Regions from separate parts of the Marinicrinis sediminis genome, predicted to be linked through region 2. Evidence: predicted binding sites of a transcription regulator. Region 2 holds the regulator's gene; the other holds the start of a gene.

Region 1 (5,096 bases), on a different contig from region 2:
CATATGTATATATTATTGAGCAATCCATACTTCCAAAATATATTGATACAGATCAGTTGTCTACACAAGGCAGTTTGTTAATGTTTGTTGTGTATATTGCATCACTCTCGTTGTTCAGCAAAATGAGAAATGTTTTTACAGCTATACTGGTTGTATTTCTTTTGACTTCATTTTACTATCTCATTTTTTCGGAAGGGATTTCCGTTTTCAAATCCCAATGGCCATATTTCATCACTGCTTTAGCACTTCCATTTTTGGGATATCTAATTATTGAACTATTTATGCATGTTAAAAAATTGATCACAAAGTAATGAGACTATAGAAAAACCAATTCGATATATCTCAGAATGTGTGATCACACAACATTCCAAGAGACAGTGAATTATTTCTTTATCAAATTGTTAAGCAACTTCAAAACTTTGGTACTGTTCCTGCTATGGATGTTCATTTTACAATAAACAGGAAAATTAGATGTATTTCTAGTATATGTCTCGTCGACTCTCATTAGCGTCGTAATCCTAGGGGATCGACGACAATTCAAATTAGGGAGATTGAACGAGAAACCAAGAGGAGATTAAGGATAACTGGATAATATTCCGAAATAGACAATTTGTGAAAGTGAATAAAGGAATCTTTGAACAAATGTAGTAAGCCTATATCAAAGCCAATTTTTGGGGTTTGTATCGTACCTATGAGGAATTGAAATTGCTCATGAGCTGCAGCCTTCTCGCGCTTTTCCTGGTTTGTATCGTACCTATGAGGAATTGAAACAGAACACTCCAGAATCATTTCATCCAACCCCGTCCGTTAAACGAATTGGATGACAGGATCGCCCTCATTTTAAAACAAGTGGAGCAGGTTCCGGCATTCCGATTGGAAGGCTCTGGCACGATGAACGCAGCCATGCGATCTCTCCTCTGATTCCTCTCAGCATAAGGTGACTAACATCTGAATCAGCAGCATACGCAAAAGAAAGAGCGGATATGTACCATTACCATCATGGACATACCCGCTCTTCCTTATTTCCAAATACCTAAACGCGCCATGCATTACGGTGTTCGACGTTCAGCAGTTGAGAGTGATTCAGGCTTCAGTATCTAACTCCGCCAGCCGTACAAACAAGATATTGTTCTCGAGATGAATATGCTCGAACATGTCCGCTTCCAGTTGTTCCAGCTTCTCGAAGGTAAGGGTGAATGTCCGGCATGCCCCTTCTGGCAACGTATAGTTCGATGTAACCTTGCGCATTTCCTTCAGTAAATCGCCAGCTCCGCTATGATCTGCTTCCAATCGATCCAGTTCCGCGAGCGCTTCTTTCAGCTTGCCCGGATCTCCGGACTGTTCATAAGCGATCACAAGCGGGAATAAAATCTGTTCCTCTGCCATCAAATGCTGCTCCAGCTCCATCTTCAATTCATGGAACATCCGGTGCAGCGGTGGCAGCATATCCGGATAATGAATGCCGTGTACATTCATTACTTTGGTGACAAACTGACTGATAATCGGCAGCTCACGGCGCACATACTCATGATGCATGCTCACGATATGATCGATCAGCGTCTGAAACGAAGCTTGTTTCCAGTCCTGCTCACCGACTTGCTGGCGTTCGATGTGGAAGCGATACGCTTCATCCAGTGCACCAAGGACCTGCTCTCCGTCCAGTTGTTTGTCTTCAATGGCCTCACGAAGCGGACGCTGGCCGCCACAGCAAAAGTCTATCTGATGAGCTTTGAATACATTGCTCGCCCCCGGGAATGCCGTTACGATATCTCCAATCTTTTTATCCAGTGTAAATGTGGTCATATGAACAACCTCCTTTTGCCCTTATCTTACAATGACGGGAAGCGGAGCTTTGTGATACAGATCACCGACTCCATCCTGAATTACTTCACCTACACTTCTGAGCGCAACTTGGTTATGATAGTCTTAACGAAATGAACCAGGAACAGGAAGTGAGAACATGGAAGACCAAAGATTGCTTCACCTTGCCGAGGTGCCGCTCTTTTCAGATATGAGCCAGGAAGAACTTGCCCATCTCGCCCACATCGCCATTGATCGAACCTATGACAAAAAGCAGGTCATATTTCATGAAGGATCGGAGAAAACCGCCGTTTACCTGATCCAAACCGGACTCGTCAAAACGTACAAGACAGATCGCAACGGACATGAGCAAATTGTCAATTTTCTGTCCTCCGGCAGCATGTTTCCGCACACGGGGCTGTATGCGGAATCCCCGTACCCGGCTACAGCAGAAACGCTGGTGCAAACGAAGGTGTTGGCCATCCCGATCCGGGACTTCGAACAGCTCTTGCGATCCAGACCGTCCATGAGTATAAAGGTCATGCGGGTGATGGGGAAGATTATCATGGAGTTGCAGGCCAAGCTACAGGATATGAGTGGACAGGAGGTTCAGCTTCGTGCGCAGTCGTTTCTCATCGCGATGGTTGCCGAGCAGGGCAGGAAGAGAGAAGGGACAAATATAGAGGATGGAATCTGGCTTCCCTTACCCATCACCCATCAGGAATTTGCCAGTACGATCGGCACGACGAGAGAGAGCATAACCAGGCTGCTCAGTCAGTGGAGGAAGGAAGGACTGATGGACACCAATCGGGACGGATTCATCATCCATGATCTTGATGCCTTTAAGCGGTGGAAGCCGTAAAGGGTCAAAATCAGGGCGAAAGTAGGATGCCATCATACTGAAAGAGTGAAAATCAAGCCTTTTTTCTAAAGATTAGATAAAATTCTACAAAACATGATTATTCCTTCAAAATAGAAGATAGATATGGTAGATTTAGTAATGGGACTTCCCTACCACATTTTGAAGGAGGAATTATTAATTATGTCAGTTCGTGAATTATTTTCTTTCTCAGATTTACCCGCAGTCAATTCCAGCCCGGACAGTGTAAGAAAAAGCTTCCAGGATCGTTATGGCAAGAAGCCGGATGGGATCTGTGTGAACAGTGAGACCTACTACAATGCGGTGCAGCCAGCGATTACCGAGCAATACGGCATGCCTTGCTACAAAGTGCTGGGCGAATTTGAATATGAAGATGATGGAGAGAGCCATCCGGATGAAGGGATTCTGGGCAGCAACTACGCGGTGAACCAAGGGGATGAAGAAGCCACGATTTCCTTGACCGTGGATGCAAGCTGGACAGAGGAAACCTCCTGGTCTTCCGAAGTCACAGCAGGCTTGACCATTTCCGCTGAAGTACAGATTGAAGGAGTGTTCAGCACAGGCGTATCCTTCTCTGAATCCATTACCGTAGGCAAGACCCAGTCTCAACAATCTTCCAGATCGGTATCTTCGACGGTTTCAGTTGTCGTGCCGCCACGCAGCAAGAAGAAAGTGTCCATTGTGGGAACTTTGAAAAAAGCAAAAATGAAATTCGAAGCGCCGGTCAGCGTTCAGGGCATGTTCGGAGCCAATTTCCCTGACAAGGTAGATGGTCATTACTACTGGTTCATGGATGCCAATCATGCATTGGAACAAGCTTCAGGGAAGATCAAGGGCGTCATTGAAAATGCAGCCATCTTCGATGTTCAGACCGAGATTGGGAAAACAGAATCTCTGTAAGATCGTCAACCAGAGTGGGCGTACATAGCGCGCAGTCAGACACGGGGATCAGGAAGTGCATCTATGCACGTCACATACCATTATCATAGGAATGAAAAAACTGACTTTCAGGGGCGCTTCTCCTGGAAGTCAGTGTGATTTCTGATGCTATTTCATATAAGAGGTGATGAGATGAACACGAACCGGTTTGAGCTGCTTCATCCTGAAGGGAAACAAGGCGGCACGATAGACAGACAGAAATATGAAACCATGAAAACAGCCATACTTGCCTGTGTGCAGGCCCATGGAGAAATATCCTTTACCGAACTTGTCGATCAGATCAAGGAACAAATCGGAGATACCTTCGATGGGTCAATTCCCTGGTACGTCACCACAGTCAAACTGGATCTCGAAGCAAGAGGAATCCTGGAACGCTTCAAAAAGAATCAGCGTCAGTGTATCCGTGTAAGAGGATAATGGATGTAGTCATTTATCTTTGGAAAAAAGTTTTATCGTCAAATTTTGTACGGATACGTACAATCCTATGAAACTGTACGCTTAGTTGTCTTCACAATCAGGATGGAATGAGTAGACTGGATATAGGACTGATTGAGGTGAAAGGTGGTGCAACCATGCATTTTCCGGTATGGCTAAATGATTCGATTCAGAGCAGGTTCGATGAACACATCCACAAATCTCATCAAGAAGCAGATATTCTCAGGGCATATCAGCAATTTCATCAGGTCTTTAATACGATGATGACCACACTCAATCCTGAGCAGAAAAAGCAGTTCTTTCAACTGGAAGAAGCGTGGAATCATCTGCATGTCCTAGAAAAAGAATGGCTGTTCAAGCAAGGTCTGAAGGATGGCATTCAATTGATCCATGCACTTAGCGAAAATCAAGCGAGGAAGTGACAGAAAAATGGTGGCTATAACCTTCGAAAATGTTCGTCGTTGATCCTCATTAGCGTCGTAAACCCGGGAGAACGACGACAACTCGTATTTTGGAGAAATGTGATGCCAGCAAGACAAAGAGAAAGAGAAACAGTGATATTTAAAATTTAGACATGATGGGAAAACAAGAAAAAGGAAATGAAGAAGAAATGGAGAATCCTATAACAACGCCATTTTTTGGGGTTTATATCGTACCTATGAGGAATTGAAACGCGGACAAACGTGAAAGCTCTCTTTTCCTTTTCTATAAGGTTTATATCGTACCTATGAGGAATTGAAACTCTCTAAAGCGGATGAAGATCCGGAGACAGGCGATGTGGGTTTATATCGTACCTATGAGGAATTGAAACGGCTGACTATATTGTATGTGATAGAATACATATTTTGTTTATATCGTACCTATGAGGAATTGAAACTTCTTGAGTCCCTCTATAAGTATGTGTTTAGTGTCGTTACGTTTATATCGTACCTATGAGGAATTGAAACTCAGATCCAAAATAGATGGTTTGTCCAGTGGACTTGCGTTTGTATCGTACCTATGAGGAATTGAAACTCATAAAACGAAGGGATGTCAGGAGCTG
Region 2 (5,096 bases):
ATCCACCTCGGACCCAAGGGCATGGAATCATGGCGCACCGTATCCAGTGATGCAGATTCCTGTCTCAACCGGGCCTGTCCATGGTTCCGAAAATGCTTCTATCATCGAGCAAGGAATCAGGCCAATCAGGCGGATGTCGTCATCACGAACCATTCTCTGCTGTTTACGGATCAAAAGGCCGATCACCGACTGCTGCCTGCGTATCAGCGGCTGATTATTGATGAGGCTCATCAGTTTGAAGAAACGGCGGGCAGGCATTTGGGTACAGAAACGCATTATTTTACACTGACAAATGCGCTGCTGTGGCTACACAAGGAAGGAAATATCGGCAAGCTGCCCCAGTTGAGTGAGATGCTGATGCATAGCGGTTACGAGAAGGCGGAGAAATGGGTTGATGCCCTTGATCAGGCGATCCATAAGTCGATTCAACTCCAGCAGTCGTGGGATGAATTCTTCGAGAAGGTATATGGCGAGGATATGGTTCCGCTTGAAGCGACCGCCATGCAGGAAGGCGGACAGGCCGTTGTGAGGTACAAGCCAGGTGAATTACCTGCTTACTGGCCTTCGCTCAAGGAGATCGAGGAGAACATCCATGTGCATAGCTCAGAGCTGCTCAAAACGCTTCAGAAGGCGCTGGATGAGGTAAAGGATGAAGTGGATGATTACGACATTCAGAGCGTCCTGACAGACATACAGGGCTCTGTTAAGGATATTGAGCGATGCAGAGATGAGATGCGGCTCTTCCTCTCCATGAAGAAGGATCATGTGTACTGGATCGAGGCCAATGTTTCATTCCGGCACAAATCGCTGCAGTTTTTTACGGTGCCGATTGATGTCAGTTACCTGCTGAAAGAAAAGTTCTTTGACGTGAAGGAATCGATCGTGCTGACCTCTGCGACATTGAGCGTCAATCGAAATTTCGCCTATATTCGGGAACAGGTAGGACTCGGTTCGGAGGCATCGTCCGAGGACGTGCATACGGTGCAATTATCTTCCCCGTTCAATTACCGGGAAAATGTGCTCGTCTGTATCCCGCGCGATTTCCCGAAGCTGAAGGGACGAATTGGGGAAAAGGAGTACGTGGAAGAGCTCATCCGTTCTCTGGCAGAGGTGGCCAAGATTACACAAGGCAGAATGCTGGTCCTGTTTACTTCCTATCGCATGTTGCGGGATGTGCATGGCGCGCTGAAGGAGCAATTGCAGGACACTTCCATTCAGGTACTGGGGCAAGGGGTGGACAGCAACAATCGCAGCAAGCTGACCAAATGGTTTACCGATCGGGCGCAAAGCGTCCTGCTCGGTACGAGCAGCTTCTGGGAAGGGGTGGACATACCGGGTGAAGCACTGTCCTGTCTGGTCATCGTGCGATTGCCGTTTCAACCGCCGAATCATCCTGTGGCCGAGGCGAAAGCGGAATATTTGAAGCAGAAGAACAAAAATCCGTTTATGGACTATACCGTTCCACAGGCGGTCATCCGCTTCAAGCAGGGATTTGGCAGATTGATCCGGACATCCTCTGATCGCGGGATCGTGCTCATCTATGATACGAGGGTCATAGACACGTATTATGGCAAGCATTTTCTATACTCTCTCCCGGGTCCGAAGATGGAGCATATGTCCAAGCAGCTGATGATAGAAAGGGTCAGGGAATGGTTCGAACCTTCCCAAGCGTATCCACTGGAGGCCCAGAAGAAAGGTTGAGGTCATGAAATCCATGAAAATTTCAGAGGCTGTTGTACGCAGACTCCCGATCTATTTAAGATATCTCAATGAATTAAATATGATGCAGATTCAGACCGTTTCCTCTCAGGAACTCGGGCAAAAGCTGAATCTGAATCCGGCCCAGATCCGGAAAGACCTTGCCTACTTCGGTGAATTCGGCAAAAAAGGGATCGGCTATGATGTCCATTACCTGATCGAAAAGATCCGACACATTCTGAAGCTGGACCAGATTATTCATGTCGGACTGGTCGGAGCGGGGAACCTTGGACATGCGCTCTCCAATTATAATACGTATCTGAAGGACAACATGAAGATTACCGCTGTATTCGACAGTGCGAAGGACAAGATCGGGAAGGAAATCAATCACCTCAAGGTCTTGCCGATGGAAGAACTGCCTGAGGTAGTTCGGCAGCACGGCATTCGGGTCGGCATTATTACGGTGCCGGCTGTAGAGGCTCAGATTGTCGCAAATGCTTTTGTTGAAGCCGGGGTGGAGGCCATTTTGAATTTCGCACCTGCGATTGTTAAGGTACCTGCCCACATTCGCATTCATCATGCAGATTTTACGACCGAATTGCACAGCTTGGCCTATTATCTCGAGGAATAATAAAAAATATATATAAAAGCTATTGGAATTATCGGAATTTAGCGTTATGATCATAAGTGAAAAGAATCAAACCAGTAGAGTAAGGAGTAGGATGGATGGAAAAAGTATTGATTTTTGGACACAAAAATCCGGACACGGACACAATTTGCTCCGCACTAGTGTATGCGGATCTGAAGAACAAACTGGGGATGAATGCGGAAGCGGTTCGTCTTGGATCGGTCAGCAGTGAAACCCAATTTGTGCTGGATCATTTCAATGTGGAAGCGCCTAGACTGGTTGAAGCGGTAGCTGCCGAAACGAACCAGGTTATCCTCGTCGATCACAATGAGCGTCAGCAAAGTGCGAATGACATTGATCAGGTCACGGTGCTGGAAGTAATCGATCATCACCGGATTGCGAATTTTGAAACCAGTGGTCCACTGTATTATCGTGCAGAGCCCGTTGGCTGTACGACAACCATTCTGAAAAAGCTGTACAAAGAACATGAAGTTGAAATTCCGAAGGCGATGGCTGGATTGATGCTGTCCGCCATCATTTCCGATACATTGTTGCTCAAATCCCCTACCTGCACAGATCAGGATGTAGCAGCAGCGAAGGAACTTGCTCAGATTGCTGGCGTAGAGCTTGAGTCTTATGGGCTGGACATGCTGAAAGCGGGCGCGGATCTGAGTGACAAATCCATTGAAGAACTGGTGACACTGGATTCCAAGCAGTTCCAAATGGGCAGCAGCAAGGTCGAAATCGCACAAGTAAACTGTGTAGACACCCAGGACGTGCTTGGTCGTCAAGCGGAGCTGGAAAAGGTGCTGCAAAGCAATATTGATGAGAAGGGTCTGGATCTGTTCGTATTCGTCATCACGGATATTCTCAACAATGATTCCGTCGCCGTTGTATTAGGTCAGCAATCTGCGGCGGTAGAAGAAGCTTATCAAGTCAAGCTGGTAGACAACAAAGCGGAGCTGAAGGGCGTTGTATCCCGCAAGAAACAGGTCGTACCGGTATTGACGGATGTACTCAGCAAGTAAGATTAACGAAGATATGGCACATAGAAAAACGGGGAGCCAATGGTGGCTCCCCGTCTTTAGTGTATATCATCAAACATTCACGTTAACATATCGTTGGATTAGAATCAGTTTCCAATGTTAAGCATAGCGCAGAACGATACTCTCCAGTACATCGGCAACGTCTTCGCAGGCATCGGTTGTTTGCTCCAGACGCTCATAAATTTCTTTCAGGGCAAAATCATGGTAAGGGTCTTTGCGATTTTTGAAAATGTCGGCGATCCCTTCACGCATTAAGCGGTCCCCATCGTTCTCCAAAGCGTTGACCTGTACCGTATGCTGACGAATCTGCAGAAATTTCTTGTTGGTAAGCAGCTTGATGGCTTCATAGACGTGTTCACAGGATGCGACCAGAATCTCGGAAAACTGCCGCATCACTTCATTGGTATAATGAATGCCCAAATAGTCAAATCGGGCAATGGTCGCTTCGATCCCGTCCATAATATCATCGATCAATACCGCAAGCTCCAGAATATCTTCCCGGCTCAGCGGGGCAATGTGGATGGAATTCAGCTGTCTGAATATATCATGGGTGAGCGTGTCCCCGGTATTTTCCAGTTCCTTGATTGCATCGTTATAGGTTTGTGGCTCCTTTTCCCCCATCATGGCGGTACGGAACAGTTGAGCCCCTTTTAATGTATTCTCGGCTGCATCAAGCAGCACCAGCAAATATCGATCATCATTTTTACGAAAAGTTATCATCAGGCATCCCCTTCTTTGTCACCCGTTCGGTTCTGTACATCTTTCTTGTATGTTGACGGGCAAAATTCACACTATGTGTATTATATACCCTAAATAACGCTTCATGAATACTTCATACAAAAATACTTCATGCAAATTTATTTTCCTATTTGTTTTAATGCAGCTTGTCCTTTTAAATAGTGTATGTGAGAAAGTTGATTTTCATGCGAGAGAACGGTACAGTAAACATGATAAAACCTATGGAGAAGCAGGTGAATGCATGCGTTGGATGATTAAGAATGGTACGTTTATTACGATGAATGAGGAACAGCCCGTTTTCAAGGGTAACATGATTGTTGAAAACGATCGCATTGAAGCGTTAACAGCAGATGAACTGGATGAGTCCCAGTTTAATGAAGTGATTGATGGATCGAATCGGGTGTACATACCTGGATTTGTGAATACGCACGGCCATGCTGCCATGTCGCTGTTAAGGGGTTATGCGGATGATTTGGCGCTGCAAGTGTGGCTGCAAGACAAGATGTGGCCCAATGAGGCGAAATTCACAGCAAACGATGTGAAGTGGGGCACCTCATTGTCTGTCGTCGAAATGATCAAGAGCGGAACAACCAGCTTTGTCGATATGTATGATCATATGGATGAAGTGGCTGGAGTGGTCGAGACTTCCGGTATGCGGGCAAGACTGACTCGCGGCATGATTGCCATTGGATGCTCGGAGCAGGTACAGAAGGACAAGATCGAAGAGGCGATTGCCTTCTCCAAAACGTGGGAAGGAAAAGCGAACGGAAGAATCGCGACCATGATGGCTCCGCATGCGCCGTATACGTGTCCACCTGATTTTATTGAAAAAGTGGTCCAGGCATCGCATGATTTGAATGTTCCCCTGCATACACATATGTCTGAAACGGCCAGAGAGGTTCAGGAAAATGTAGACCAGTACGGTGCTCGTCCTGTCGCTCATTTGCAAAAGCTGGGTATGTTTGACCGGCCTTGTCTGGTTGCGC

The links. The regulator Rex, encoded in region 2, represses fermentation and respiration genes when NADH is low (regulators of the CRP and FNR family bind a similar motif). The targets are predictions, from matches to a motif close to TTGTGAAATATTTCACAA.
Positions count from the first base shown of each region.
Region 1: a site for Rex is predicted at 1,877-1,894, ahead of ric (iron-sulfur cluster repair di-iron protein). Genes of this name have one in related genera too.

Region 1 covers NZ_JBHUMM010000009.1:94,035-99,130, forward strand. The annotation lists gene ric (iron-sulfur cluster repair di-iron protein) at 1,084-1,803, opposite strand; gene ACFSUC_RS05955 (Crp/Fnr family transcriptional regulator) at 1,961-2,662, shown strand; gene ACFSUC_RS05960 (hydralysin-2) at 2,843-3,580, shown strand; gene ACFSUC_RS05965 (DUF6958 family protein) at 3,752-4,036, shown strand; gene ACFSUC_RS05970 (hypothetical protein) at 4,144-4,476, shown strand.
Region 2 covers NZ_JBHUMM010000043.1:313,221-318,316, forward strand. The annotation lists gene dinG (ATP-dependent DNA helicase DinG) at 1-1,701, shown strand, start outside; gene ACFSUC_RS15305 (redox-sensing transcriptional repressor Rex) at 1,706-2,329, shown strand; gene ACFSUC_RS15310 (manganese-dependent inorganic pyrophosphatase) at 2,425-3,354, shown strand; gene ACFSUC_RS15315 (DUF47 domain-containing protein) at 3,472-4,092, opposite strand; gene ACFSUC_RS15320 (amidohydrolase) at 4,352-5,096, shown strand, end outside.